2 linked regions of the Bdellovibrio bacteriovorus genome follow. The protein of the gene in region 1 interacts with the protein of each later gene in a pairwise test. Links are inferred from orthologs where the notes say so. Each region holds a gene or a part of one and is shown on either strand. Other genes may lie near its edges.

What was found.
Region 2: the proteins of ftsA (region 1) and AZI86_RS07620 interact in binary tests that used the Escherichia coli proteins (3 or more experiments, as listed by UniProt). The link is inferred for Bdellovibrio bacteriovorus from one-to-one orthologs.

Annotation. Positions count from the first base shown.
Region 1 is NZ_LUKE01000001.1:631,291-646,452, reverse strand. The notes cover bases 1,103-4,024. They hold ftsA (cell division protein FtsA), read left to right. Parts: upstream 1,103-1,899; coding sequence 1,900-3,150; downstream 3,151-4,024. Other genes in these bases: ftsZ (cell division protein FtsZ), read left to right, coding at 3,219-4,024; AZI86_RS03030 (cell division protein FtsQ/DivIB), read left to right, coding at 1,103-1,781. Also shown: AZI86_RS03035 (hypothetical protein), read left to right, coding at 1-911; more of AZI86_RS03030, read left to right, coding at 1,035-1,102; more of ftsZ, read left to right, coding at 4,025-4,898; AZI86_RS03015 (UDP-2,3-diacylglucosamine diphosphatase), read left to right, coding at 4,898-5,650; AZI86_RS03010 (hypothetical protein), read right to left, coding at 5,983-6,684; AZI86_RS03005 (ATPase, T2SS/T4P/T4SS family), read left to right, coding at 6,850-7,968; AZI86_RS03000 (hypothetical protein), read right to left, coding at 8,021-8,752; AZI86_RS02995 (NUDIX domain-containing protein), read left to right, coding at 8,929-9,477; aconitate hydratase AcnA, read left to right, coding at 9,496-12,180; AZI86_RS02985 (hypothetical protein), read left to right, coding at 12,288-13,643; AZI86_RS02980 (S9 family peptidase), read right to left, coding at 13,644-15,162. UniProt on the Escherichia coli protein: Essential cell division protein that assists in the assembly of the Z ring. May serve as the principal membrane anchor for the Z ring.
Region 2 is NZ_LUKE01000001.1:1,563,688-1,578,915, forward strand. Bases 1-2,988 are described here. They hold AZI86_RS07620 (rod shape-determining protein), read left to right. Parts: upstream 1-966; coding sequence 967-2,010; downstream 2,011-2,988. Other genes in these bases: AZI86_RS07615 (glycerol-3-phosphate dehydrogenase/oxidase), read left to right, coding at 1-795; AZI86_RS07625 (hypothetical protein), read left to right, coding at 2,024-2,494; AZI86_RS07630 (hypothetical protein), read left to right, coding at 2,475-2,988. Also shown: more of AZI86_RS07630, read left to right, coding at 2,989-3,449; AZI86_RS07635 (HAMP domain-containing sensor histidine kinase), read left to right, coding at 3,446-5,413; AZI86_RS07640 (hypothetical protein), read left to right, coding at 5,446-5,652; AZI86_RS07645 (fimbrial biogenesis chaperone), read left to right, coding at 5,718-6,449; AZI86_RS07650 (fimbria/pilus outer membrane usher protein), read left to right, coding at 6,446-8,857; AZI86_RS07655 (spore coat protein U domain-containing protein), read left to right, coding at 8,854-9,783; AZI86_RS07660 (hypothetical protein), read right to left, coding at 9,832-10,320; AZI86_RS07665 (hypothetical protein), read left to right, coding at 10,566-11,171; AZI86_RS07670 (JAB domain-containing protein), read right to left, coding at 11,165-11,575; penicillin-binding protein activator LpoB, read left to right, coding at 11,719-12,318; AZI86_RS07680 (COG3014 family protein), read left to right, coding at 12,322-13,569; AZI86_RS07685 (polyhydroxyalkanoate synthesis regulator DNA-binding domain-containing protein), read right to left, coding at 13,636-14,184; AZI86_RS07690 (type II secretion system protein), read left to right, coding at 14,445-14,936; AZI86_RS07695 (tetratricopeptide repeat protein), read left to right, coding at 15,021-15,228. UniProt on the Escherichia coli protein: Forms membrane-associated dynamic filaments that are essential for cell shape determination. Acts by regulating cell wall synthesis and cell elongation, and thus cell shape.

The sequences.
Region 1 (15,162 bases):
GCGGGAATGGCGGCGGTAAAGTCGACCCGATGGGTGGTCCGGTCAATCCTGCACAGCGCCCTCCGAACCCCGCATCTAAAGCCTATATTAAGGAGCTCTTTAAATCCGCTGGAAAAAGCGAAGGCCTGATCCCCGATGGAGACGCCATATATGCGGAACTATTTTTCGGCGACTATGTTTCTAAGGTGTCCGACGAGTCTCGCGAAAAAGCCATCGGTCGATTGAATGAGCAGGGACGGCAATATTTAGAACGCATCAAGGCTACATGTCTGATCAGTCCGTCAGTATCAAAAGCAGCTTCTGGGGATACGGAGAATGCCAAAGAGGGGGATGTTATCACCGTAAAAATGGGATTGTCTTCTTCCGGTCCGGGGTGTGAGCTTTTGGAAAGTAAAAATGCTGATATAAAAATCCAGTATCTTAAAAAAGAAAAAAACCCAGAAAATACGAAGACCGTAGATCGCACAATCAGAGATGAGGTTGAGACGGAAACTAGAGAAATTCGTAATGCGCAAGTGATCAACGCCGTCGGTTTTAAATCTAGTAAGACTCAACGTGTTTCTAAGTCTGATTCCGAATATACATTTGAACGAGTGTCCGGCTCACCAGAATATAAGTATAGACAGGTTTCTAGATATGCAAATGCCGGGTCTTCAACTTCCGAAAGCGTGATGGCTAACGGCACCGTGATCAAAAGTACCAGCCAAAACTATTCAAGATCTGAAAGATTAGTTGACGAAAATGGCGTGGAGACCAGCAAGTCGGAAAGCTCTAACATCTCAAAGATGTCAACTCCGGGCGGTGCAATTTGGATTGGATACTCGAGAGTTGATAACGAGCCTGAGGCTTTTTATGTCAATGGTCAGCAGCTTACTGAAGCCGAAAGAAATGAATTGTTTGGAAGTCGATAGTTTTGAGCGCTGACATTCTGACTTAGGTCTTGTTTTGTCAGCGCGGTTTCATTGTTGTGGGGCTTATTGCTATTCTGAGTTTGCGACATCTTTGATGTCGCATCTGCCGCGGAGTTGCCCACAGTGAAAAAGATCGTTTTACAGCTGGTATTTGGATTCGTCGTTTTACCTTCCGCGCTGGCAGGAACTCTTTATTATTTAAATCAAAATGGTTTTTTTAACGTCGCTCATATAGAAGTGGTTTTAGAAAATCCTCCCGCAGGCCAAGAACAATTTTTAAAACCGCATGTCGACGAACTTGAAAAATTATTGTCGAAATATCGTGGTCTTTCATTGTGGACGGTAAAATTAAAAAACATATCTAAAGAGGTTTCATCCCTAGATTGGGTGGACGGACTGAATATCAAGCGGAGCTGGCCTACAACTCTGTCGGTACGCGTACGTCCTCACGAAGTTAAACTTCTTTTTATGGCGAAAGGTGGAGATCTTTTGCCAATCATCAGTAGTGGTGATTTTTTAGAGCCCGTGAAAGCCAAGCAAGCGCCCGATGTGGCGTTGCTTGAAGGGGAAACGTTTCTGAAAAAAACAGAGCTGCGAAAAAAAGCCGTGGAAGTGATCGAACAAATTCCGAATGAAGGTTCGTTCAGTAAAAAAACAATTTCGGAAATTCGCTACGATGCTAAAGAAGGTTTTTGGATGACGATGATAAAAACTGGCATTCGAGTGAAAATGGGTGAAGATCAAATGGCTTTGAAGGCCAAACGGGTCAGCCAAGTGGTTGATTATCTCGAAACTCGCCAGTTTGACGCGCGCGTCATAGATGCGAATCTGTCTAAGAAAGTCCTTGTCAGGTTGCGTAAGGATCCCTAAGCTTAAGTCTGGATAGTCTTAGGTTGAGTCTAACTCCGTCTAAAATTCTCCATAAGGCCTTAAAATGATTTTGAGGCTGATTGCAACATAAGCTTTAGGCATCCGTGAGGACTTAAGGATGAGTACATCAAAACCGAAAGCACCGGTATTGGCTGGCTTGGATATTGGTTCAACCAAGGTCTCTTTTGTCATTGGCACAGTCACTACCGAAGGAAAAATTGAAATCGCCGGCGTCGGCACCGCTCCGAATACAGGTATTCGCCAAGGCGTTGTCATTAATATCGAAGCCACCACCGAATCCATAAAAAAAGCAAAAGAAGAAGCGGAATTAATGTCCGGTTATTCAGTCTCAGAAGTCTGGGTTGGTGTTGCCGGAACTCACATCACTTCTTTTGATTCTAAAGGAATGGTGGCTATCAAAAATCGTGAAGTCACCGCCAGTGAAATCGAGCGTGTGATTGATGCGGCCAAAGCTGTTGCCGTCCCTGCTGATCGCACGGTCTTACACGTACTGCCTCGCGAATTTAAGGTCGACGGCCAAGACGGCATCACGGATCCTATCGGCATGTCGGGCATCCGCTTAGAAGCGAATGTGCACATCGTGACAGGCAGCCAAAGTGCTATCAATAATTCTGTTAAATGCGTTGAAAAAGCCGGATTAAAAATTGCGGGCTTGGTGCTAAGTCAATTGGCTTCAGCCACGGCCGTGATTTCTAATGACGAAAAAAATCTGGGTGTCTGTGTTGTCGACATGGGCGGCGGCGCTTGTAATGCGTTGTACTTTGTTAACGGCAGTGTTGCGCATTCTTCAACAATCCCGGTGGGTGGACAGCATTTCACACACGATGTGGCGGTGGGGTTGCGTACTCCACAATTTGCGGCAGAAGATTTGAAAAAGAAATATGGATGCGCGATGGCCTCGATGGTCAATGAGACTGAGACCATTGAAGTGGAAGGCGTTGGTGGGCGTAAGTCCCGCGTGATTCCTCGCAAAGATTTAGCCGACGTGATTGAAGCGCGTGCGGAAGAAGTTTTAAATTTAATTGCCAACGATCTGCGCATGAGCGGATTGATGCCTTTACTTGGATCAGGAATTGTCCTGACGGGTGGAGCAAGTCAATTAGATGGTTTGGTTGAGATGGGTGAGTTTATTTTTGATATTCCGGTTCGTCGTGGTTCGCCTCGTGAAATCGGTGGATTAACAGATGTTGTGAAGTCTGGAGAGTTCTCAGCAGTTGTTGGTCTGATGTTATATGCTTTAAGCCAGCGCAAAGATTTGGGTCTGGGGCATCAGCATGAAGTGAACATCAGTGAATCTTTTGATGGATTCACGAAAAAGATCAAAGATTTTTTTGGACAGATTTTTTAGTTTTTAATTTTTTTTACTGGCGGGTGCTGTTTTCGAGGACAGCCAAATAGTTAACTGGGGGAGGCAAAATGTTTGAGTTAGAGGAAAATATCAATATCGGAGCGAATATCAAAGTTGTTGGTGTCGGCGGCGGTGGAAGCAACGCGGTGACCACGATGATCGAATCCAATATGTCCGGTGTTGAGTTCATCGTAGCCAACACAGACATCCAAGCTTTGAATGCCAACAAAGCTCCTAACAAAATCCAACTGGGTATCGACCTTACTAAAGGTTTGGGCGCTGGTGCGAATCCAGATGTGGGTCGCAGAGCAGCTATTGAGTCTTACAATGAAATCGTAGAAAAATTGGAAGGTTCTGACATGGTTTTCGTCACTGCTGGGATGGGTGGCGGAACAGGAACTGGTGGCGCGCCCATCGTCGCGAAAATTGCTCGCGAACTAGGGGCTTTGACGATCGGGGTGGTGACTAAGCCATTCTTATTCGAAGGTAAAAAACGTAGCAAACATGCTGATGGCGGTTTGCAAGAACTCAAAGAAAACGTTGATACCTTGATCGTAATCCCAAATCAAAAATTGCTTTCAATCGCTGCAGAGAAAACGCCCCTTTTGGAAACTTTCAAAAAAGCGGACGAAGTTCTTCTGCAAGCGGTGAAAGGTATTTCTGATTTGATCAACATTAGAGGCTTGATCAACTTGGACTTCGCCGATATCCGCACGGTTATGTCAGCTAAAGGCATTGCGATCATGGGAACAGGTGCAGCTCGCGGTGAAAACCGTGCCGTTGAAGCAGCGACGGCAGCGATCTCCTCTCCACTTTTGGAAAATGTTAAAATCGATGGCGCTACAGGTATCATCGTGAACATCACGGGCGGATCTGATCTTTCACTTTACGAAGTGAACGAAGCAACGACATTGATCACGGAAGCCGCTCACGAAGAAGCTGAAATCATCTTCGGTGCAGTTATCGATGACAATATGGGTGACGTCGTTCGTGTGACAGTGATTGCGACGGGATTTGATTCTCATGAAGTGAAGCTTGTGAACGATATGACTCAAGTAAACCAAATGCAAAACTTCTTGAATCAGCAAGCAGCGCAATTCGGCGGTCAAATGAATACATTGCCGCCAATGCCACAAATGCCGCAATTTCAGATGCCGGTGATGCCTCAGATGCCAACAATGCCGCAGATGCCTCAGTTTCCACAAATGCCGGTAATGCCGCAAATGCCTCAGCAAGCACAACCGCAGCAACCAGCGCAGCAAATGCCGACGGAATTGCCGCCAATTGCGACGGTGCAAACTCAAGTAATGACTTTCACGCAAACTCAGTCGCCAGAACAGCACATCACTGAAACTGTGGTAACTCCACCAGTTCCAGCAGTGACTCCGCAAATGGCTCAGCAAGCAGCGCAAAATGTAATGCCGCAAATGCCGGCTTCTCACCAAGCTCCAGTTGCTCCGCAACCGGCTCCTGAAATGGCAACGCCGATTGCACCGCAAATGGAGACAAATGTGTCTCCACGCGATTTGTTGCTGGCAAAAGCACGCGCTTTTAAGGAAAGCCAAAGCTTGAAAGATCGTCACAACACTCCAGAGCAACTTTCAATGAACGTGGACCACGAACAGCAATCACTTGATGAAGCTCGTCGCATGGCTCGCGAAGTTTTAAGTTCTCCTTTTTCGAATCAAAACTTGGAAGTTCCTGCGTTCATTCGCAAGAAACAAGGATTCGATCTGAATAAAGAATAGTGGAAGCCTGGTTTTTATCTGACATCCACTTGAAAACCGCTGAAGAGCGCAATGGGAAAATCCTGTTGCGCTTTTTGCGTTCTTTGCTTAATGCAAATCCGCAGCAAGTTCATTTATTTTTGGTGGGTGATATCTTTGATTTGTGGGTGGGTCCGCACACTTATTTTGCCAAAAAGTTTTGGCCTTTAATGGAAGCATTAAAGGATCTAAAAAAGGCCGGTGCTAAAATCACTTACATCGAAGGCAATCACGACGTGCATGTCGAAGGTTACTTTCAAAAAAAACTGGGTGTTGAGGTCTTTGTCGAAGCCCAGCATTACTTGATCGATGGCGTGCGCGTGCGGGTTGAGCACGGAGATCTGATTAATCTGCAAGATGAAAAATATCTGAAATATCGCAGCATCATCCGCAATCCGCGTATTAAGCCCTTAGGCAATATCTTGCCGGGTCAATTTTGGGATTATATCGGCAATAGAGCCAGCAAGAAAAGCCGTGCGCGCACTTCCGATTACGCCAATCGTAATACCGATCAGCTTGTGCAGATGATTCGTGATCATGCCGTCAAAGTTTATCCGGAAAAACCATTTGATATAATTATCTCAGGCCATATGCATGTGTTTGATGATCATCAAGTGGCCGTTGACGGTAACACGTCTGTACGCTCAATTAACTTGGGCTCATGGTTTGAGCCCAAGGTGAAAGTCTTCCGTCTGAAAGACGGCATCGGCGACTGGGTCTATTTACCTGAATAATTAGGTGGTCCCAAAAACCGCCCCTATCCCTAGGTTCTTCCCGTGTTTTAAGCACGGCGCGCCCATCGCTCGTGACGTATCATTCTAAGATATGAATGGCCCGCTTCAGGTTAAAAATAGCAGGATGGCTAAAATAACCAGTTTAAGAAAATCTTTGGAAAACCGAATAGTACCTTGCTGGGGTATATTCATAAAAGTCTCCTTGTTCGGAAGGGGACTTTTCATCCATAAAAAAGCGGTCTTGGGACCGCTTTTTTATTTTGCAAACTTCATCTCTTGCTTATCTATTCTTAAAACTATATCGGCCGTTGAGGTCGTCCGAGGTCCGGTTCCTACTTGCCAGAAGAGCAGTAATGAACCGACGGAACCACTTTTACTTTTGGTTCTTGATCGCACATCGAAATGTCTAAAGCTTCGCCGCGAGCTTTCGCGCTGGCTAGGATATTTGCCATTTTTAAGTATGTCGGTGTGAGTGTTTCGCGAATTTTTGAAACCACGTTCTGGTAAGGTTTTCCCGGATTTCCAGCTTCGTAACCTCGAGGACACATTTCCTCATTTAAAGCGTGAGTTTCTGAGTCATAAATAGAAGTCCAAATTCCCCAAAGACCGGCAAGGTATCCCGTGCGATCTTCGCCCACGGTGCAATGAAAATAAATATTACGACCCGCTTGAGTGGCATTTTCAATCACTTGCAAGGCTTGGATGGTCATTGCACAAGCCGCTTTAAAATCTTTGATGTCTTTCCATAAAAAGGGAATATGGGTGATGTTCTGAGGTTGAATTCCGAGTTTTAATAACTGGGCTTGTTCTTTGGCGACTTCGCCTTTGGTGTCATTTTTAAAAATCAAAAACTCAGTCACGCCCGCATTAATGAGCTCGTTCATTTCGGCCGTATTTTTCGGAGCCCGTCCGCGAAGCACCGCTGACTGATCTGTCGAAGTGACGACGTGGGCATTAGGGATGCTGATGCCTTCGATGGCAGCGTTTGATGGGGCAGTGGCAAAAATGGCTAAAAAGGCGATAAGTGTTTTCATGCGGCTCTTATATCTGAGCTCGGCGGAATTCAAAAATGAGGGTTTCAAAACTTAATATGCCCAATTCGAATAGTTATCTGTTCGAAATCCTTTGGGAAAGTTTGGCCTCGTATTTATGGATAATAATGGTTTACAATGGATAATAAAAGATATATATTGCTATCTATGGATAATAATGAATACCTTGATTTTGACGAAGCTGTCGCTTTTCTGAAGACCACCCCTAGCACTCTATATAAGTGGTTGCAGGCGGGGAAAATTCCGGGTCATAAGCTGGGCAGACAATGGCGTTTCTTAAGGGAGGAATTAGAGATCCATGTTTCGGGGAAGGCCTCTCGGATCAATGTGCAAAGGGATTTTCTTCAGCTTTCAGAGATTTTGCAGTCTCGAAAGAAAAATAAAAAGGAGACATCAATGCAATTGGATACTCACACTTTGGCCGAACAAATCATCTGGGATGCTTTTGATCATGGAGCACGCTTGGTGCATATTTATCCCACTAAGGGAAAGTACGAAATCTCTTATCGTAATAACGAGGGCTTGGATAAGCTTAGTTCCATCCAAGAAGACTTTTTTCACGAGCTTGATTCAAGCTTAGTTTCTTTTTCTTCTCCGATAGGGCAAGAAGACTCTCGTCGCTTTCACCTTAATCGTGAGCAAGGCGAGTCTCTGCAGATTCGTTATCAAAAAATTGAGACGGTCACCGGGCCTCGTTTGACCTTAAGAATCTGGCAGCCGGAAAAAGATGTTCTGTCTTTGGAAAAGATCAGTGGGGGAGATAAAGAGGCTTTGAAGAGATTCAAAAGCTGGACCCAGAAGGCCCACGGAATTATTATTGTCACCGGAGCCCCAGGATCAGGGAAAACGACCACAGTGCATTCGTTGTTAAACGAGCTTCGATCTGAGGGCCGAGTGATTTTTACGATCGAAGAATCTGTGGAGATGGTCATTGAGGGTGTTAATCAAATTGAAGTTAAATCCAGGAAGCCCGAAGATTTTGCGAACGTCTTTCACCAAATCCATGGATCAGATCCTGATGTTATTTGTTTGGGGCTGTCTTCTTATTTTGGCAATGAAGAACAAGTTTTTGGCGCGGCTTATGAGGCGGCGGCCACGGGGCACTTGGTGATCATTCAAATGTCCGAAAGTTCAGGCGAGGATGCTTTGAAACTTGTAAAAAAATACACCAGGTACAACGTGGATCCATTGATTGTGGGTGTGAGCAATCAGGTGCTTATTCCCCAAGAGGATGGACGTCGAAAAGTGAAATATACATTTCTTTAAATGAAAAAGGAGCCATTCCGGCTCCTTTTATTTCAAAATTTGAAATTTGAAACTAGAAATTCATCGTGTAACCGATCAGACCTTGAAGACCTGACATGGTGGTTTTTAAGTCCGAACCATTACGCTCAACTTCGCTGCCACCGCCACATTGGCTGATGCCGGGGATCGAACCATTGGTGCAACTGCCACCCGTAGTCAGGTTGCGCTCGATAGGGAGGTAACGAAGGTTTCCCTCAACCGTTAAGCAGTGAGCGTCGGTGAAACAAAAATCAACACCGATGCCGCCCATCGCTCCAAAAGCACCGCCTTTAAAATCTAAAGTTTGCGAAGGGGCTGTGATGGAACCGTTTAATTGACCGTAGCCAACGCCTGTTTGGAAAAAGAATTTGATAAAATAATTTTCCAAGGCGTAAATACGCATCATGGGGAAGATCGTGTAACCAGAAAGTTCGTATTTGTATCCGCCACCATCCGCAGATTGCATAAAATAGGAGGGTCGCAGAATGAAAGAATACATGGATCCACTGATGCGATATCCCCAGTTGCCCACAAATTCCCAGGCACTGCTCATGTCCTTAACGTTTGCACCGGTGTCTTTAGCTGCGCCATTGATATCGTCTTGAGCGGCCGATACCGTAGAAATTCCTAAAGTCAGTGACATGTCACCTTCAAGGCTCGGACGGCTGCTGACTCTTCCACGTTGGGCAAAAGCATCTTGGGTGAAAAGAACAGATGCAAAAATGGCAGCCGCAATAAATAGGCCTACTTTACCAAAAGTTTTCATGTCGGATCCTCCTGATCTTGACTATTTTTAAATGGCTTTTAATAGGTTCAAAGATTCACCCTGAAGCCGCAACTGTTTAGGAAGAGGTGTGGGCACTCTTGGACGAAGGGCCAATCTGTCTTTTGTCTAGCAGAGTATTGGCTTACAAAATTCACGGGCTGTGAGAGGCTGAAAATATGAAACATCTCTTAGAAAAAGTTCTGTCCTCTAAGCAAGTCTTTCGCGGCCGTTATTTGAAAGTCGAACAAGATCAAGTTCAAGCTCCTGACGGAAAAACATATGTCCGTGAGTATATCTTGCATCCGGGCGCTGCGATGATGATTCCTCTTCTCAGTAACGAAAAAGTGGTCATGGTTCATCAATATCGTCATGCCGTGAAACAAGTTTTTTTGGAATTTCCAGCAGGGAAGCGTGATCGCGGCGAAGAAACTTTGCTCACCGCACGAAGAGAGTTGCGTGAAGAAACTGGTTATGAAGCCAAGGATTGGAAGTTCTTGACCACGATCCACCCGGTGATCGGCTATTCCAATGAACATATCGACCTTTTTCTAGCGCGGGATTTAACGGCCGCGCCTCAGCAGCTAGATCACGGGGAGTTTTTAGAGGTTGTTGAGGTGTCCCCGGACGAACTTATGAAATTTGTTCGTGAAGGTAAGGTCACGGATGTAAAGACCCAGATCGGGGCTTTTTGGCTTGATAAAATCCTCCATGGGGAGTGGAATTAAGGGGGCAAGGAGCCTTCTATGCATATCCAGTCAAAAGACAGTTTTAAATCCAAAGAAGTTCTGAATGTTGGTGGGAAGTCTTATACCATCTTCAATTCATCTAAAATCAATCACCCAAACTTAAAAAGACTTCCTATCTCGTTAAAAGTTTTGCTTGAGAATTTGCTTCGTCATGAAGACGGCCTGCATGTCAGCAAAGAAGATATCGACGCACTTTTAAGTCTGGATCCTAAAGCCATGATGCGCGAGATCTCTTTTTTCCCGGCCCGCGTTTTGATGCAAGACTTTACCGGCGTGCCGGCGGTTGTCGATTTAGCCGCGATGAGAGACGCGATGAAATCATTAGGTGGCGATCCCAAAAAGATCAACCCACTGGTGCCGGTGGATTTGGTGATCGACCACTCGGTGATGGTGGATTCTTTTGCCAGCCCTAAATCTTTTGATGAAAACGTAAAAATGGAATTTGAACGGAACCATGAACGTTATGTTTTCCTTAAGTGGGGTCAAAAAGCTTTCCAAAACTTCAAAGTGGTTCCCCCGGGAACAGGGATTTGCCATCAAGTAAATTTAGAATATCTTGGTAAAACTGTTTGGAATGAAAAAGATGGCGGCGTTGAATACGCTTATCCAGACACACTTGTGGGAACAGATTCTCACACCACGATGGTGAACGGTTTGGCCGTTCTAGGTTGGGGTGTCGGTGGTATCGAAGCGGAAGCCGTCATGTTGGGACAGCCTTTAAGTATGTTGATTCCTGAAGTTGTTGGTTTCCGTTTAGAAGGGAAACTTCCCGAAGGGTCCACGGCGACAGACTTAGTTTTAGTCATCACGCAAATGCTGCGTAAAAAAGGTGTGGTTGGTAAGTTTGTCGAATTTTATGGACCAGGTCTTTCAACAATGCCATTGGCGGATCGTGCGACGATCGCCAATATGGCGCCGGAATACGGAGCTACATGCGGTTTCTTCCCGATTGATGAAGAAACCATGAAGTACTTACGCCTTTCGGGCCGTCCTGCAGAAACCGTGGCGTTGGTTGAAGCTTACGCGAAAAACACGGGTATGTGGCGTAAAGAAGAAAATGAAAAAGATTATTTCTTTAACGACACATTAAGTTTGGATATGTCGACAGTTGTTCCATCATTGGCGGGACCGAAACGTCCTCAAGATCGCGTGGTTCTGACAAATGCTGCCAGTGATTTCCAAAATCAACTTTTAACTGGATTTCAAGTTGCCGCTGATAAAACGTCTCGCGCTTCTTCGGCCCAAGCCGTTGAAGGTGGAAACTATCAAGTCGGCAATGGGGACGTGGTAATTGCCGCGATCACCAGCTGTACGAACACTTCAAACCCATCAGTGATGTTGGGGGCGGGGCTTGTCGCAAAAAAAGCGATCGAGAAAGGTTTGAAAGTAAAACCTTGGGTGAAAACGTCACTGGCTCCCGGATCTCAAGTCGTGACCGATTATCTTGAAAAATCAGGAATGCAAAAATACCTTGATCAAGTGGGCTTTAACCTGGTTGGTTACGGGTGCACGACTTGCATCGGGAACTCAGGTCCATTGCCAGCGCCGATTGCCGGTGCGGTTGAAAAAGGAAACCTAACAGTGGCGGCGGTTCTTTCTGGGAATCGTAACTTTGAAGGTCGTATCAACCCGCATGTCAAAGCTAACTACTTGGCATCGCCAATGTTGGTGGTGGCTTATGCTTTAGCGGGCAATATGCATGTTGATATTGCGAAAGATGCGATCGGTGAAGACTCTGCCGGCAAGCCGGTTTATCTAAAAGACATCTGGCCAAGCAATCAAGAGATCGCGGATTTAGTCAATAAAACCGTAGAAACGAAGATGTTTGATTCTCGTTACGGTAACGTGTTTGCGGGAACAGATGATTGGAAGAAAATTGAAACGACTTCATCACAAACTTATTCTTGGGATGAAAGTACTTACATCAAAAATCCTCCGTATTTCGAAGGCATGAAAATGCAGCCGGGATCGGTCAGTGAAATCAAAGGGGCCAGTGTCCTTGCGGTTTTAGGTGACTCGATCACAACGGATCATATTTCTCCGGCGGGTAATATTAAAAAAGATTCTCCAGCCGGCAAGTTCTTGATGAGTAAAGGTGTGCAACCTGTGGACTTTAACTCTTACGGAGCTCGTCGTGGTAATGATGATGTGATGGTGCGCGGAACTTTTGCCAACATCCGTATTAAAAATGAAATGATGGGTGGTGCAGAAGGCGGCAACACCAAATACATCCCGACGGGTGAAGCGATGTCGATTTACGATGCGTCGATGAAATACCAAGCGGCAGGAACACCACTGGTAGTTTTTGCGGGTAAAGAATACGGGACTGGATCTTCGCGTGACTGGGCGGCGAAAGGGACCCGTCTGTTGGGTATCAAGGCGGTTATCGCTGAAAGCTTTGAACGTATCCATCGTTCAAACTTAATTGGTATGGGCGTATTGCCATTGCAATTCCATCCCGGCACAGATCGCAAGACTTTGAAAATTGATGGAACCGAAAAAATTGATATCATCGGTATCAATCCAAGTATGAAAGCTCAGCAAGATTTGACTTTAGTGATTACACGCGCCAATGGTCAAAAAGAAGAGGTCAAAGTGCGTTCACGCATTGATACCGCAGTTGAGCTTGAGTACATGAAAAACGGCGGTATTTTGCACTATGTTTTAAGAAAGCTGATTTAATCAATTTTTAGAGTTGAAAAATAAAAACGCCGTTCCTAACACGAACGGCGTTTTTAATTTCTGCTTTGTAAGATGCATGTACTTTAAGGGTGCGGCAGAACAAAGAGATGAAAAAAATAAAAATCTTAGCAAGCATCCTTCTGTCTTTAGTTTCTTTTTCAAGTCTGGCTTTAAACTTAAATGATCTGCAAGGCGACTCTAAAACCACGTATTCTTCACCCCGAGGCGTGCAAGAAGTTTGCGTCGTCCCCAAAAAATGGCCCGGGGGCATGTATAAAAAAGAGGATCCCGCCAAAGAAACTACGTTATGCAGTTATGACTTTCATCGCAACGTCGGCATTTGTCCTAAGTACACATCGACAAATCCGGCCATTCTTTTATTAGAACCGACGGCTCAATATCCCAAGGAGGTGATTGATGCCTCTCAATGCAACTACAAAGCGATGGACCTAAACAATGAAGCCAAGTTTAAGCAAAGTATTTCATGTTCTTATACTCCAGCCATCTTAGCTTATTACCATGTCTCACGCGCCCTCGGAGGGGGCGGCCAAGTTCCGGTGAATGTTATTCGCACGATGGATATCCGTATTCACGAGGATCTTGCAAATAAAGCGGTGAACCATCTGCGGGACTCGAAAGACTTAATTAAGACCATTTGGGAGCAATTCGCCCGCACCCATCAAAACCCACAGAATTATCCCCTGCTTTATGACAGTACCCAAACTCAAGTGTATGGCGCCTTGATTGATAACATAAAAAAAGAGGAGCAATACATCGAGGTGAGTGGAACGGGCAGTTACGATCGACGATATGAAAGGTTCATGCAGCAAAAGCCGTTTTTAAGACTGACAGACGCTCAATCAGTATCCCAAAGCGTTGGGACATCGGATTTTACCAAGGTTGCGCAGATCGTGCTGCAGATGAAAGATGTGAGCGATATGGTTATTTTAGATCGCATTTTAAGTCAGCAAGATCGCATCGGGAATATTCATTTTAAATTGTTCTGGTATTTTGTTGAGCCAGGGTCGAACACTTTCAGTCGTAAAAAATCTGATGCCAAAATTGAAAACGGAAAAATCATTGTTCCACCGGCGGAATCCCAAATCATGGCAGGAAAACAAGCGGTGTTGCTCAAGGAAATGATCCTTAAAGACAATGACTGCGGCGTTATCAAAACAAATATGATGAAAGAGGTTGGAGCCTTAGAAAAAGTTCGACATCTGAGTTATTCGACCTATCGCCATCTGTTGAGATTTGCTCAAGACTTAAACTCATCTGCCGCAAAAGATTTTTTCAAAGCAGAACTGCTATTTTCTGAAAATGACTTCGCAGGGATTTTCAAAAACACCCAAGAGGTGAGAAATATTCTGGTGACTAAGTGCCAACAAGGTCAGTTGCATTTTGATGTGGATTTGGAAGACTATGTGCCAGGGGCAAAGCCCCCAGCACGCAGTTGCTTGTAGCTATAAAGCCGCCGGTTGATCCAGCATCAGAATAAACGCATACTCGGTCGCAGTTTCTTTTAATTGATCAAAGCGACCCGAAGCCCCACCGTGGCCGGCCTCAAGATCCGTTTTTAACAGAATGACCGAGTCCCCTTTATTGTGTTCGCGCAAGCGCGGCACCCATTTCGCAGGTTCCCAGTATTGGACTTGAGAATCATGCAGGCCGGTGGTCACTAACACATTGGGATATCGTGCATCTTTGACGTTGTCGTAAGGCGAATAGGACTTGATGTAATCATAAGCCGTCTTTTCATTGGGATTGCCCCACTCGTCATATTCAGAGGTCGTCAGTGGAATGCTATCGTCAAGCATCGTGGTGATCACATCGACAAATGGCACTTGCGCTACCATGCCTTTATAAAGATCCGGTCGCATATTCATCACCGCTCCCATCAAAAGGCCGCCGGCACTGCCGCCCATGGCATAGATGCGTTGAGGATCGGCGTATTTTAAATTTACCAGCTCCATCGTGCAGTCGATGAAATCATAAAAAGTATTTTTCTTATTTACGGTGCGCCCTTGATCATACCATTCGCGGCCCATTTCAGAGCCACCGCGGATATGGGCTTTGGCGTAGACAAATCCACGATCAACAAGACTGAAGATCTCGCTGTTAAACCAAGGGTCCATATTGGCGCCGTAAGACCCATATCCATAAACCAGCATGGGGGCGGATCCATCAAGCTTTAGATCTTTTTTCATGATCAAAGAAACAGGCACTTTCGTTCCGTCACGCACTGTTAAGAAAACACGCTCGGTGCGGTAAAGGTTTTCGTCGTAATTAGGAACTTCATCACGTTTTACTAGGACCTGTTGGTGAGTCTTCATATTGAAATCATAAACCGATGAAGGCAGGCGCATGGATTCATAATCATAACGAAGAGTGTCCGTATCAAACTCACGGTTGTCGCCGACGGAAGCTAGATAGCTTTGATCCGCAAAAGGAATTAAATACGGATTTTTCCCTTGAAGGTCCATGATTTGCAATTGTGTGATGCCGTTAAATCTTTCTTCAAGGACTAGATAATTTTTAAAAACAGTCACGTCCATCAAGTAAGTATCTTTGCGATGCGGAACGAGTTCTTTCCAGGCGGAAGCGGCCGTGTTAGTCAGTTCGGCCGTCATCAGCTTAAAGTTCTTAGCATCTTTATTGGTGGTGATGTAAAAGCGATCCACATGGTCTGTGACCATGTATTTGACTTCTTTTTCCCTTTTTTGAAATAAGGTGGCTGCATTCAAGGGGCGATCCGCGTCGATATAGCGAATCTCTGACGACAAGGTGCTAAATGAGCCGATATAAATAAATTTGTCAGAAAGTGATTTATAAACGTAACAAGAAAACGTTTCATCTTTTTCTTCATAGATCAATTCGGCTTTATGGGTTTTTAAGCTGTAACGAAAGATCTTATGCACGCGTAAAGTGTTGGGATCCTGCTGTGAATAAAAAACCGTTTCATTGTCATTGGCCCAAGCCATG
Region 2 (15,228 bases), 920 kb from region 1 along the record:
CCAAGACATGACATGATCATCGTGGGAACTACTGATACGGATTTTAAAGAGTCTCCAGAAAATGTCAGCTGCACACCTGATGACGTTAAATATTTGCTGTCGATCACGGATCATTATTTTCCGGGTGCTGAAATAAAACACCAAGATATCATTGCGAGTTACGCGGGTGTTCGGCCGCTGGTAAATGACGGCTCTTCGACTGAGGGAAAAACCAGTCGGGAACACACGATCATCAATGATGAGCGTGGAATTACGTTTGTGGCGGGCGGAAAATATACGACGTATCGTTTGATGTGTAAGCAAACCGTGGATCATGCTTTAGAGTCCTTCACCTTCGAAGAACGTCTTAAGTTTGGTAAGTCTGACACCTTAAAGCCCTTAAATCAGTACACAGGACCTGAAATTTATCACCAAGCTCAAGGCTTAGCTTCAGCTTGGGCTAGCGACACGAGACGTCCGGTGGGTGAATTGAAGCTTTTGACTGAGCGTTATGGTCAAGAGGCCGCAGAAATTTTAAACAAATATCCTTCGCAATATACGTACTGGCAGCTTGAGGCCGCACAAGCGATTGATTCGACAATGTGCATGCACATGGCAGATTTCTATTCGCGTCGAGTGCCTTTATTTTTGGGTGATCGCAATCACGGCGTGCAATTTATTGACGAAGTTGGGCAGGTATTCCAAGAAAAGTTAGGTTGGAGTGACGAGCGCTTAAAACAAGAGGTGCGTCAGTTGACGCACTATATGGGCGATGAAGTCGAGTGGAAGAAGCACTTCTCCAACCAAGATCTTTAAAAAACGGGGACAGTGATTTTTGCAAATCTCCCGAAAAGGTCGAGGCGGATGACGGAATGCATAATTTCCGTCGAAATCTACACCTAAATATCTGCATTGACTCTGGTTTTTATCGCTCCTAGACTTATCGTAATTGATCTAATTGAAAATTTTTGTAAGTGGGATCTCAGCATGAGTTTTTTTGACAAAGTTCAAGACTATTTTTCTAACGACATCGCCATCGATCTAGGCACCGCGAACACCCTTGTGTATGTGAAGGGACGCGGAATTATTCTTGATGAACCTTCGGTGGTTGCCGTTCAAAAAAATTATCGTGGTATGCAAAATCGCGTTTTGGCAGTGGGTAAAGAAGCCAAAGACATGTTGGGAAGAACTCCTGGAAGTATCGTAGCAATTCGTCCCATCAAAGACGGCGTGATCGCGGACTTTGAAGTGACTCAGTCAATGCTTAAGTACTTCATCGGAAAATCTTTGGGCGAGAAAAAATCTTTCATCCGCCCAAGAATCATCATCTGTGTTCCTTACGGAATCACTCAAGTTGAAAAGCGCGCAGTCAAAGAAGCGGCTCAATCGGCGGGTGCGCGTGAAGTGTACTTGATCGAAGAACCAATGGCAGCTGCTATTGGCGCGGGTTTGCCGATCACCGAACCATCAGGCAACATGGTTGTCGATATGGGTGGTGGTACTACTGGTGTCGCGGTTATTTCTTTGGGTGGTATCGTTTACTGTAAATCAATCAAAGTTGCGGGCGATAAATTTGATGAGGCGATCATCAACTACGTACGTCGTCAGTTCAATCTTTTGATCGGTGAAAGAACGGCGGAGCTTATCAAAATCCAAATCGGTAATGCGTATCCATTTGAAGAAGAAAAATCAATGGAGATCAAAGGTCGCGACCTCGTTGCCGGTGCGCCGAAAACTATCGAGATCACTTCATCGCAAGTGAACGATGCTTTGATGGATCCATTATCAGAAGTTGTGGATGCGGTTCGTACGGCATTAGAAAAAACTCCACCAGAACTTGCATCTGATATCGTAGATAACGGAATCGTACTAACAGGTGGCGGAGCTTTGCTTGCGAACCTAGATGTACTTCTTCGTGAAAGAACTGGACTGCCAGTTTCTATCGCCGAAGATCCATTAAGCTGTGTTGTCATGGGTTCCGGCAAAGTTCTCGACCAGCTGGACCTTCTCAGACAGCTTACAGTAGATTAACATACAAGGATCTATGACCGAAAATGACGTAAAGTCTATCGCGCTGTTTTTCTATTTCGCCTTATTGGATGATCAAAAGGCGGTAGAAGCCGCATCGCAGGCCCTAGCCTTAGGTCGTGCTCGTAAACAAAGAAATCCAGAATTAAAAAATCCCGTGGCCCTTGTCGCGGCCACGAAAGCCGTTTGGGATAAGTTCAAAGCGCGTGTAGCACGGGGACGTCCTAATACAACAATTGAATCTGGCTGGTTGATTCCTGATGGCGTCGATTTAGGACCTTGGCGCGAGTTTCAGAAGTCTGCTTCTGAAGACGAGCTGCTCACGGTGATCTGGTCAAAAATTTTAAAGATTGAAGATGATGATATTTCCGAAGGATTGGGAATCACGCAAGGAACCATTCGCTATCGATTGGGTCGTGCGCTTCGCAAACTTGGAAGCATGACACAAGGTGTGGGCAAATTTAAGCATGGCTCAGCAGGACGATAAGATTCCTCTTTCAAAGAAAAATAAAAGGGAGATGTCTCCCTTTATTGGGCATGAGCTCCTGTATGACTATTTGTCCGGAAGCTTAGATAAAGAACGTCGTCTTGCCGTTGAAGATCACGTCAAGTTTTCCCGTGATGCGCAACTGGATCTAAGCAAAATTCAAAACGGCCAACAGTATGCAGAAAAATTATCTGAAACAGTGGTTTCTCGTCCAATCATCGATCTGATTGGAACGCCTTCAAATTATCTGACCGTTTTGATGCAAAAATCGAATTTCGATAAATGGCCTCAAGGTGTGAAGTGGGGACTTGAAGCGTTGGTAGTGGTTTTTGCTATCGTGGTTGTGCTTACGATTATGCCTTGGCAAAAAATCATGCAGCTCACAGATATCGGATCAAAAGAGGTTATCTTAGCCGAAGCGACGAAAACGGAGACCTCGGCGCCTGTTCCAGATAAGCCTGAATTCGTGGATGAAGAAGTTAAATCATCTACACCAGTGGTGAAACCAAGCGAAACTGTGGCGGCGGTGCAAACTCCGTCTCCATCAGCATCACCAACACCACAAAAATCTCCAAGTGTTGCAGCTTCTGCGACCCCTAAGCCGACAGCAACGGTGGCAGCTGTTACGGCGACAGAAACTGCAACCTCGGCAACGGCATCGGGTGGTTTCTTGTATCGTGGCGAAGTTGAAATCACGAATATTGATTCTAACGGTCCTAAGATCACTGAAAAAATGGTTGAACTTGGCGGACGTAAAGCCGGTTCGGTAGAGCTTGGGTGGAAAAAAACTCCGACGTCTATGTATTATCACTTCACAATTCCAGAAGCGAAATACCAAGACCTTCTTACGTTCATGTCGACTTACGGAACGCCTAAAATTTCTAAGGAAAAACATCCACGTGTCATGCCAGATGGAATTATCCGTTTGATTATCACGGTGGACGAAAAGAAGTGAAAACTTTAAGGCGCAGACCCAAAAGATCTTTGCGAACGATCTTGATCGTCTGGTTCGGTCTTTTTTCGATTATCCCGCTAGCATTCGTGACGGCCTATTCGATGGTGAAATACGAAAAGGCCATCGATCATGAGCTTTCGCAAAGGCTCAGTGGTAATGCGCGAGAAATCGAAGTCGTTTTATCTGATTTAAAAGCCAATATGCAACAAAAGCGTGATCGTTATATTCGCGATCCCAGTTTGATCTACCATATGACAGTGGGGGACGGCTCCACGATTCGGGGCCTGTCCACCCAATGGATCCGCAATGACAATGTTTCGAGTCTGACGTTCTTTGATCGCGAAGGACGCATGCTTTCCTCGGTCTTTAAAGATGATAAAGACAATGTGCGCAGCTTTATGCCGGTTCAAGATGCGGTCTTTCTTTCCGCGAAATACATGGCGGATGTGAAAGATAAAAAAGAGCTTTCTTTAGCTGAAACCAATGAAAATCAAAAAGTCAGTTTAATCATCATTTCAAGAGTGAACGGTTCTGGTGGTCGCACCGTAGGTTATTTAGAACAGACGATGGCTCTTGATAGAGTTTTCGTACAACGACTAAAAAATCGTCTGAAATCAGAGTTGATCTTTTTGGGTGACGGTGGACAAGTGGCCGTGGCTAGCCATCAGGATTTTTACCTTTATAAAAAAGATTTTTTCCGATCTTATTTGCGCCCGGGTGCGGATCCTTTCTTTGATTTGACAGTGCGAAATAATCCTTATGGGTTTCTGACATATCCCTTGAACTGGGGCATCACAAAATTTTATGTGGCTTTAGGAGCCTCGAAAGTTGAAGCAAAAGCTGTTTTAAAAAACGTCAACTTCGCTTTTATGACTGTCGTCGGTGCTGTCATCATTCTTTTGATTGTGACTATCTTGATTACTTCAAACTGGGTTTTGAAACCATTGTATGATCTGGTGGATGCTTTACAGTCCTTTGAATCCCAAGAACAGGCTGTCACTATTCCAGTAAAAAATGATACGGAAATTGGTTTGCTGACAGAGTCGTTTAATGAAATGAGTAAGAAGATTTCACAAGCTCGGGGTGATCTGCGTAAAAAAATAACCGAACTCGAGGCGACAAATAAAGAGTTAAAAGACACGCAAACTAAGCTTGTTCACTCCGCGAAGATGGTCAGTTTAGGTCAGCTGGTTGCGGGGGTGGCCCATGAGCTCAATAATCCGATTGGATTTATTTACAGCAACATGACTCATCTTAAAGATTACTCCGAAAAGCTGATAAAAATTGCTGAAGTTGCCGAAAACGAACCCGCTAAGCTGCACGACGTAAAAGAAGATTTCGAATTTGATTATATCGTAAAGGATTTGCCAAAACTTGTAGCCTCTTGCCAAGATGGCGCACGTCGTACGCGTGATATCGTTTTAGGCTTAAGAAACTTTTCGCGTCTTGAAGAAGCCAAGCTGCAAGAAATTGATGTTCATCAAAGTTTAGATACAACGTTAGATCTTCTTCATGGCGAAATCAAAAACCGCCTTGAAATTCATCGTCAATATGAACCTACGCCACTGATCCACTGTTATGCCAGCCAGATCAACCAGGTGTTTATGAATATTCTTTCTAATGCGGTTCAAGCGATTGAAGGAAGTGGGCACATCTGGATCTCCACGACGGCCTTAAAGGATTTTAAAGGCTCGAAAGATCGTCGGGGATGGGTGCAAATCTCAATTCAAGACAGTGGTAAGGGAATGTCGACATCGACCATTGAAAAAATCTTCGATCCTTTCTTTACAACCAAAGGCGTCGGACAGGGTACGGGATTGGGCTTAAGCATCTCTTACGGAATCATCCAAAACCATGGGGGCGAAATTCAGGTACGCTCTGAAGAGGGCGTAGGTACTGAATTTATCGTTGTAATTCCTGTTTTCCCTCCTCTGCAAGAGAAAAATCCCACACTTACGTCCTAAAGCTTTCGTCTAGGCCTCCCGAAAAGATCCGTATGAGAATGCTGATCGTTTTAATTATGATTTTCGCTGGCAGTTCAAGTCTTGCTAAGGATTCAGGGCTGGTTTTGTCGGGTGTCGTGCCGCTTGCGGCAGAAGTCGTTGTTCAAAATAATCAGATCATTCATAAATCATCTGCAGGCTTAAAAACCAGCGTTCAAAAGCGCGCTATAGCCTCGGTTATTCAAGTCACCGCTCCTTAGACCAGATATTTAGACCCACAGTTTTCGCCATTCTTTCTCGCTGCAGAGTCATCTAATCTTATTACATGTATAACAAAGTCGTCTTCGCCGCTCTTAGTGCGGTTCTTATTCCCGCGTTTGCTCATGCTTTTCGTTTAAGCCCTATGGTTGTGCAGTTTGCCCCCCATGGAAACAAAGCCACGCAAGTTTTGCTTTTAGAAAACCAAGGATCGGAAAAAGTCCCGGTACAAATCGAAGTTTTTGCGCGCAGCGCGGATGCAAAAGGTGAAGAAGTTCGCACTAAAACGGATGACTTCGTGGTTTACCCAGAGCAAGTCGTGCTGTTGCCGGGAGAAAAAAGAAATGTGCGTGTGACTTGGTCAGCGGATCTTAAAGGACCTGACGAACAAGCTTATCGTATTGTGGCTTCGCAACTTCCGGTAAAGTTCAAAGAAAAAAATTCAGCTCCGCAAAATCAAAATGTAAATTTGAACTTTCTTTTACAGTACGTGGCTTCGGCTTACGTCGTGCCAGAGGGAGCTAAAGCCCAAGTGAGAGTTAAAGAGGTAAAGCGTATTGATGCTAAGAAGGTATCTTTGCTTTTAGCCAATGAAGGCACAGCCCACAAAGTTTTAAAGGCAAAGAGCTTATCTTTTTATAGCGGTGATAAACTGTTACTAGAAATGGCGACGGTTAAAGAATTTGAGAATGTAAATCTTTTGCCTAAGTCTCAAAAGACTCTGATTGTAGCGGTCCCTAAAGATGTTTCCGGAGCGAACCTTCGCGCCGAAATTTCTTTATTGGAGACCGGCGATTGAGATTTTTGATTTTTCTATTTTCATTCTTAACAATCTTAAGTGCTCATGGGCAATCAGTGAGGCCCGCACTTGCTAAGCCGTATTTCGTGGCGCCCGTCATTTTAGATAAAAAGGCCATTGTCGAAGTTTGGATTTTTCCTCGCGACGAAAGACGTCAGTTTTCCATTGAAGCAAAACCTTTATTAGAAGCTTTAAAATCTTACGTCCCAGATTCTACGATCAGTCTTTTGAAACAAAAGACATCACCTCAAGGCGTTATTAGTTTAGTTGATTTAGAATCTGTCGGTATTTCCACGCATTTTGATGAAAGCCGCTTGGATATTACCTTGGCGATTCCGATTAAGCACCGTAAGAAATCAGATTTAGATTTAAACTATATTGAAATCGATGACCAAAAATTTCTTCGTCCCTCAGGGCACAGTGGGTATTTAAATTTACGTACCCAGCAATCATACCGCTATGGGGAAGTTGAGACGGAAAAGCTGCCCCTCAATGGACATTTGGACTTTGTCGAAAACATCCACGGCTATGTTTTAGAATCCATGGCCGACTTCACCGAAGGTGATCAGTACCCATGGCGCCGGCAGGACACGCGCTTGCGTTTTGATAATGAAGATAAAATGATTCGTTATACGCTAGGAGATTTAACCTTAGGGGCCAGGGGCTTTCAACAAGCACCTAATGTCGCGGGTCTGTCGGTTGTGCGAGAATTTTCAATTCAGCCTTATAAAACGTTAAGACCTTTAAGCAATACCGAGATCGTCATTAAAAGATCATCTCTTTTAGAAATTTACGTGAATGGTTTTTTATACAGCCAGCTTAGAATGGCGCCAGGAATCTTTAACATCCGTGACTTTCCATTGGCGACTGGTCAAAACTCCGTTAAAGTGCGTATCCGCGATGACCTAGGGCAAGAAGAGACCTATGATTTTTCCGTTCTTTTTGAAAACACACTGTTAGGTAAAGGCATCCAAGAGTTTTCATATTCCGTAGGCCTTCCGTGGACGGAGTCCGGTGCAGATCGTGCTTATAATGACAAGGCCTCTTTCTTGTCGGCGTATCATCGTTGGGGAGTTTCTGATCAAGCAACGGTGGGTCTAAATTTTCAGAATTATCTTTCAAAAACGATGGCCGGCGGGGAAGTGTCCGGAATAGTTAATTGGGGATATCTGTCTTTGGATGCCGGTTTTGCCGGGCAGGGAAATAAGACCCAAGGCTTTGCGCAAAGATTTCGCTATCGCAGTTTAGATCGCATGTACGGCGTGGATCTTCCGCTGCTATTTTCTTTGGAAGCAGAAAATCGTGATGAGGCATTCCAAGCCGTCAGCGTCTCTGATCTTATTACAAATAACTACGTACAACGCTATGACACACAAATAAGCTTACGCCATAATGACGGCTGGGTATTTGGGGTTGGTGCAGGAAGAATTATTTACGTCGGAAATGCGGAACAAGATAACTATCGCGCAAACCTCATTGTGCCCTTAACAAGACAAGCTCGCATCGAGTTTGGTTATCAGCGCTCAAACCCCGCATTGCCGGGGCAAGATCAGGATCGCGGCCTTGTCTCCTTTAACTGGTTAGAATCTCAAGGACGTTACAGTGCAAGTGCTTATTACGATAGCTTAAATCGCAACACCAACATAAATCTGAACCGCAATGCTAAATATCGTTACGATGATTTTAATGTCTTAGCGGCATTTCAAAATTCGGATTCGACAACCTCTGGCAACTTAACGGCGGAATACTTAGCTCAGCCCTTCAGTCTGCGTCTAGATCATTTTACTTCTCAGCAAAATAGCACGACGATCCATAATACCGGGCTGGGCCTGAATACAGCTTTGGTGTGGGCAGGTTCTCACGTATCATTAAGTCAACCGATCGCGGACAGCTTCGTCATCGTCAGCGCAGATCGACTTCCTGCGGGACAAGAACTGCTTATCAATCCGTTAGATGAAAAAGGTGAAGCGCAACTGGGTCCTCGTCGCACGACGGTGGTTCGAGACATGTCGGGCTATTATAAATACTTTATCAATGTTGACTCAACCAGCCTGCCAATCGGTTATCTTTTGGATCAAGAGTTTTATCCGGTTCAACCCACCTATCGCAGTGGTATCGCTATCGATCTGAATCTGCAACGTCGAATCATGGTCCGGGGTCGTTTAGTGGATAAAGATCATCAGCCAGTGGCTTACCTTGCGGGAGATATCGTGAATGCGAAGGGCGAGTTGGTGGATAACACATTCTTCACCAATAAGGATGGCGGATTCCTAATTGACGGTTTAGAGCCAGGTTCCTATAAAATGATGACCGGACAGGGATCTTGGAAGACTCTGGAATTTGAGGTGGCCGATCATCCAAAAAATATTCTGAATCTGGGAGAAATCACGTTGGAGGAAGCGCGATGATAAAATATTTTATCGTCCTCATGAGCGTCTTAATCTCGGGAACGGCGTGGGCGCAAGCCGTGTGTACGAACATGCAGTTGCAAGTGAATCAGACTGCGTTCGACTTAGTATCAAGCCAAACGGTAAATCCCACGTTGGTGGTGAAAGCAAATACCAATCCCGGAGCGTGTGATTTTTTTATCACTTTTGATTATGGCCAAGGCACTTCGTTTTCTAGTCGCGGCTTAAGATCTGGCGGAAATGTTTGGCCATTTCAATTGGCCAAGAATGCGGCGGGCACGCAAATCATTAAACGTGTCGGTGATATTTCAAGTTCCAACGACATCCTTTCAGGAACATTGACGGCGGGAAGCAACGATCGCCAAGTGAACGTGAATTATTGGGCTATCCTGGATATGTCCAATCCATGGTTGCCTCGCGGTGACTATGAGGACAACTTTACGGTGACTTTATATCGTGGCAGTCCGTTTAGTTCCTATGTTTTTATCTCTTCAAATTCAGTGCGTTTTCGTTACAGATCGGGAAGCCGGGTGGATATTTCATTGGTACCTACGGGTGGGGCCTTTAATGTTTCCGATACGACAGAGACTTTGAATTTTGGTGTTTTAACGACGGGTGCGACAAGATCTGCCGATGCGGTGATAAAATACAACGGTGGATATATCCTAAAAGCGTCCTCACAAAATAATGGAAGATTAAAGCATTCAACTCAGAATGAATACATAGATTATTCGGCGACGTTCAACGGTAGTACAGTTAGTTTGAGTGGAACCTCTTCAAATCCGGTTCAAATTATTAGGGAGTTAGGGCAAAGTCCCGCCAACGGGAAAAGAATTCCGATCGGGGTGACTATTGGAAACGTGACGGGAAAAAGAGGCGGACAGTATGCCGATACGATCACGTTGACTGTGACCTCTGCTGAATAAAAAAGCCCACTTTTTCGAGTGGGCTTTTAAGGAATTTTTTAATAAAAACTAGTTAGCTTCGATAGTTACCGTCAAAGTATCTTGATAAATACCTGCGGGAGCATTTGAAAGAGCGACCACTGATACGTTGATATCAGAAGTGTCTGTCGTTAAACCGGATAAAGCATTTACATTTTTAACTTCAACGCCCGCTACCGTCGGAGTTACTTCCGCGCCACCATCATAGCTCACTTTGTAAGTAGTTTTGTGATTTGCCGGTTGTACGGTGTGGCGAAGCTCGCCGTTTGTCGTCGAGGAAATTTTAATTTTATAACCCGTAAGGATGTTTGAAGTTTCTGTTGCCGTAGCCACTTTGGTGGAAGCTTGACCGGCCGTGATATTTAGCGTGGTAGCAGCGGGCTGCGCAGTAACAACTAAATCAAGAACTTGTTGTACTTCACCTTGAAGTAAAAGAGTTCCCGTTGTTGCCGCCAGAGCTGATGTACTTACGGCTAAAGTTGATAAAAGTGCTAGAGCGGTTTTCTTAGAGATTTTCATTTTCGGTCCTTGTGAGTTTAAAGAAAGGTTAATCTTTCACCGAATTTTTACTTCACGGGACGTGCCAGGGTTAAGACTCGGTTAGAGTTGCAAAGGCGATTTGATCACTGACTAAAGTTTCGACAGGAGAGCGTATTCCGCTGGACACCCTCTGAATAATAACAGGGGGTTCAGAGTTTTTCTCAAAATGAGAAGAAAAGGTCTCTCATATAAAGGAAACCATTGAACTTCCCGATACGAAAGTTATGGCGAACGATAAATCGCAAAAAGAAAAATCAATGCTCTTAGCCTTGCTCCTATTTTTGGCGGCGGGCGGGTTGATTTTTGCGTATTTAGGCGGAGACTCTAAGAGAAAACCAAGCGGTACGGCGGCAGTGGCTAAAACTAAAAAGTTTGAACAATCCGTCAATCGCCACCTGATGTTGACCAATGAGCGCATGGAGCTTGAAAAGCAGCGCATGGCTTTAGAAAACGCCAAGATTTTAAATAACCCCCTCAGCGCGACACGGCCCCAAAAAGCATATACCAATGATGATCGTTTAGATCTGTCATCAGATACTCGCGCGGCCGATGTGGCTAAGGATTTGGGTCGTGGTCCCCGACAAGAAGAAATTATTTCTCCGCACGATGTTGTGCAAAAAGAAATCTTCAATGAAGAGTTAGCTCGCCAGCAATCGCAAGCTTATCGTGAAGAGTACGCTCGTCAATTCGTTGAGAACGCGCGCCGCGGTGGGTACAAAGTAAAGTTGAGTGAAGACCTAAGTCGAGTGATTTCGGTCACTCCTATTCGCAATCCTTCGGCGGATTTCCAAGTCTTTGAAGGAGCAGGTTCCATTAGGGGCAGTCAGTAAATCCAATTTCCGGATTTCTTTTTTCGCCATTTTAAAAAATACCCATGATCAGCCATGCTGAAATAAGCGTCCGAGCTTAGGATAATATGATCATTCATGGGAATTTGGATGACTTGGGAAAGTCGATAAATCTTACGCGTCATTGCTAAATCTTGCTCTGAGGGAAGGCAATCATCGCTGGGATGATTGTGTGCCATAATAAATGAACTGGCATTGTTACGTACTAAGAAACGAAAAATATCTCGGGGATGAAGCAGACAGTGATCCACTGTGCCGCGAAACAACATTTCTTTTCGAATTAAACGCATCTGTGAGTTTAACGCTAAGATCCAGACCTCTTCGGAATCGGGGTTGTATTGCGCATTTAGACACTCGTAGGCCTGCAAACTTGTGGACATTTCCATAGATGGACGACAGTTGCAAAAAAGCGCCACCGTCCTCTGTCTAACAATGTGTTTCTGGGGGTCGGTTTGGGACTTGCGTGTCCGGAGTCCAGGACATATCCTTTGAAGGTCAAACCCAATTCGAATTGTAGAGGGAAGGTTTTATGAAAAAGAATTTAACATTGGCTTTGCTTTCATTGTCTTTCATTGCGACCGTAAGCTGCGGTCCAAAAGCGTTCGTGAAAGGTCAATATGATGACGTTAACCGCGAAAATTTGATGAATGACCAATGGTCCGAAACTGATATGCAAAAAGCTGTTCAGGATTTGGTAGCAAGCTTAATGAATTCTCCGATCATTACACAGTCTAAAAAAATGCCGGTGGTGATGGTTACAAATCTTCAAAATAAAACCAGCGAGCATATCGATACTCAAAGTATTATGGACATGGTTCGTGTAGAGCTTATGCAATCTGGCCGAGTGGCATTCATCGATAAAGAGGCTCGCCAAGATATCTCTGACGAATACAACTATCAAAACTCTGGCATGGTAGAAGACGCTTCTAAAAAAGGTCCCGGCGGTCAAATTGGTGCGGATTTCATCATCAACGGTCGTCTTGATTCTATCGTGCAAGAAGTCGGCAAAGATAAGTCAGTGTACTATAAACTGACTTTGAATCTGACGAACCTTAAAACCAGCATGATTCAATGGACGAACCAAAAGCAAATCCGTAAGACGTTCAAAAAGAAATCTATCGGTCTGTAATTCATGATTTTTAATCTGCAAAGACTCACGCTGGTCGTGGGTCTTTTTTTTGTGAGCGGTCTTTTGGGTTGTGCGACCTATCAGAGCAAGGTCGAAACGGCTCGCACCGCCATTGAAACAGGGAATCCGGATAAAGCCGTTAAAGAGTTAAAGCCCCTGGCAGAAAAAGAAGACGGCGATCAGTTAGTTTATTTATTAGACTATGCGACAGCCCTGCAGATCGCGGGCGATATCAAAGAAAGTAATAAAGCCTTTTTAAAAGCAGATAGACTTGCTGATCAGGTGGACTATCAATCCATTTCGCGTATCGCGGGGTCACTCGCTTTGAACGAAGAAATGGTTCAGTACAAAGGCGACACTTTTGAAAAGATCTTTATCAACGCATATCTTGCGATGAATTTTTTAGAGATCGGCCAACTGGATGATGCTTTGGTTGAAGCTCGCCGTATCAATGAAAAGTACTTGAAATACCGTGCGGATGAAAAACAAAATTTCGAGTTAAACTCTTTCAGTAAATACTTATCCGCCATGATTTGGGAAGCCAATCGTAGTTATGACGATGCTTACATCGCCTATGCGGAAACCTATAAAATCGATCCTTCAATTTCGACTCTTGGCGAAGACCTCATTCGTTCGGCAAAATTAGCGCGACGAATGGATACCTACAAAGATTGGAAAAAGAAGTTTCCAGAAGTTCAAGAAGAGGACTCTTGGTATGACCGCCGCAAAGGAGAGCTGGTTATTCTTTTTCAACAAGGATGGGGACCGCGCAAACAGGCATCCAATAACGAATATCGCTTTCCGGTACTCCGGCCGGTCTTCAGTGAAACTCAAAAAGCGCGCTTAGTGATTTCTGATTCCAATAAAGTTTTAGTCAGTCAAAAAGTGTACGATGTGCAGGAAGCCGCTATTGCCACGTTAAGGGACGACCAAGGCATTTTATTAGCCAAGCGGGTTGCGGGTCTGGCGACAAAAGCTGTTTTATCGGATCAAGTTCGACAAAAAAATGAGGCCTTAGGTGCGTTAGCATGGGTCGCGATGAATATCGCCGATCGCGCCGATGTTCGGCAGTGGTCTTTCTTACCGCAAACAATTCAAACCATCCGCATTCAGCTCCCGCCGGGAAAATATAAATTCCGTCTGGAAGGTTTAACTCATGGACTGAGCGCCACGGGCGAAAATCTGGCAGACCGCGAAATCGAAATCAAAGCTGGTCAAAAGAAATTCGCCGTTTGGCGCTCTGTAAAATAAAAAGCACAAAATAAAAAAGGCCCGGGGTGAACCGAGCCTTTTTAAGACAAACTTTTAAACCAAGAACTAGTTGTTCAAGTTAAGAGCAATACCAGGAAGGTTTGGAGTTTCGTCGTCTTGTTGAAGACCTGGAAGTACAGTTGCTTTTTCAGCAGCTACTTTAGCAGTAGTGTCTGTGCTGTAACGAGTAGCAGCAGAAGCAACACGGTTTTCAAGGTTTTGTTTAGAGCTGTCCGCAGAAGCATTTTCAACAACTGTGTTTACTTGTTGTTTAGTCATGTAATCCTGAGGGAAAGCACCAAGTTTAGCAAGGTAGCCCGAGATGCTGCCGTTGCCGTTTTGGATGATTTCGCGAAGGGTGAAAAGAGGAGCGTATTGAGATGCTTTCTTTTCAGCTTCGAAGATGATTTGCGTCAAAGTAGCCGCAGTGATGTCGTTTTTAGATTTATTGTCGATGACCATCACTTCTTCGTTAGTGCGGATCATTTTAGCGATATCATCTAAAGTCACATAGCAGCTTTGTTGTGTGTCGTAAAGTTTGCGGTTCTGATAGCGCTTGATGATTTTAACTTTAGAATTTGGCTTAGATGTCATTGTTTCGTTTTGGTTGATCAAAAGTGCCTCCCAATTTGAAATTTCCCCAAAATCTTAAGAAGATAGTGTGTGTTTTGATTCACCGTCCCCTTAGATGGGCGCAACCTATCCCCCCCGCCACCCCTTGTCAAGGGGTCCTCAGACCAAAAGAAAAGAAATTCTTAGATACTGTTTCGTCTCAAAAACCGCTCGGTAAAAGAATTCACAGACCTTTGTCTAAAGTTTTTTTCAAAGCCCGCCGAAAGGTCTAGGAGAGACGGCGAAGGCGCGGGAAAAATTTAATGAAAAATGAACAAATTCAAGAGGTTAGGTCTTCAGGAATGCTCCTAATAATGGGGCTGGTGGGTCTTTCTTTGGCCATTGTGGCCACACCCTGGAACCGCCAATTTCAGGATTCTCGGGTCGAAGTCGCACTGCAGAAAGCAGAGATCGTTGGCTACCAAGTTGTACAAATTTACCGCGAAGCGTCCAAGTCTTCACTGCCTGATGACAAGAAATCCCGCGTTCCAGCCTCTATCTCTTCGTCTGACAGCGCCTTTCCCGCCGACTTGCGCAGCACAGGAACCATGGGAACGGACCCCTGGGGAGCTCCCTTCCGTTATCGCATTTTGTCGGCAGATAAATCGGGCAATGTACGAATTCTTGTTTGGTCTACAGGACCCAATCAAAAGGCGGAAACAGCGGATTTGGACAATGAAGAGGCGGTCATCGCTGGTCAACCAAGCTATGCAGGGGACGACATAGGAGTCCTTCTCAGTATGACACACAATTAAGCACCGATTTAGGTCGTGATGAGGTCCTGGTGCCTCATGAAAGTCTCAAAATTTGCCGATCAGCCTAGTGACCAAGGAGATCTAATGTTTCCATACACTAGGGCCGCAATATTCCTTCCCTTTCTCGTAACACTCACGGCATGTGCGACGTTCACGTCGAATGAAACTGATAAAGCGCCGTATTACGAGTCTTCCTTCAACGATAGAAACAGAGCTCCTGCGTCTTTTGCTCCTCAGTCTGTTGCCTCTGGTCCGGACAACACGACGACGATTGATCCTCTCTACATGAGAA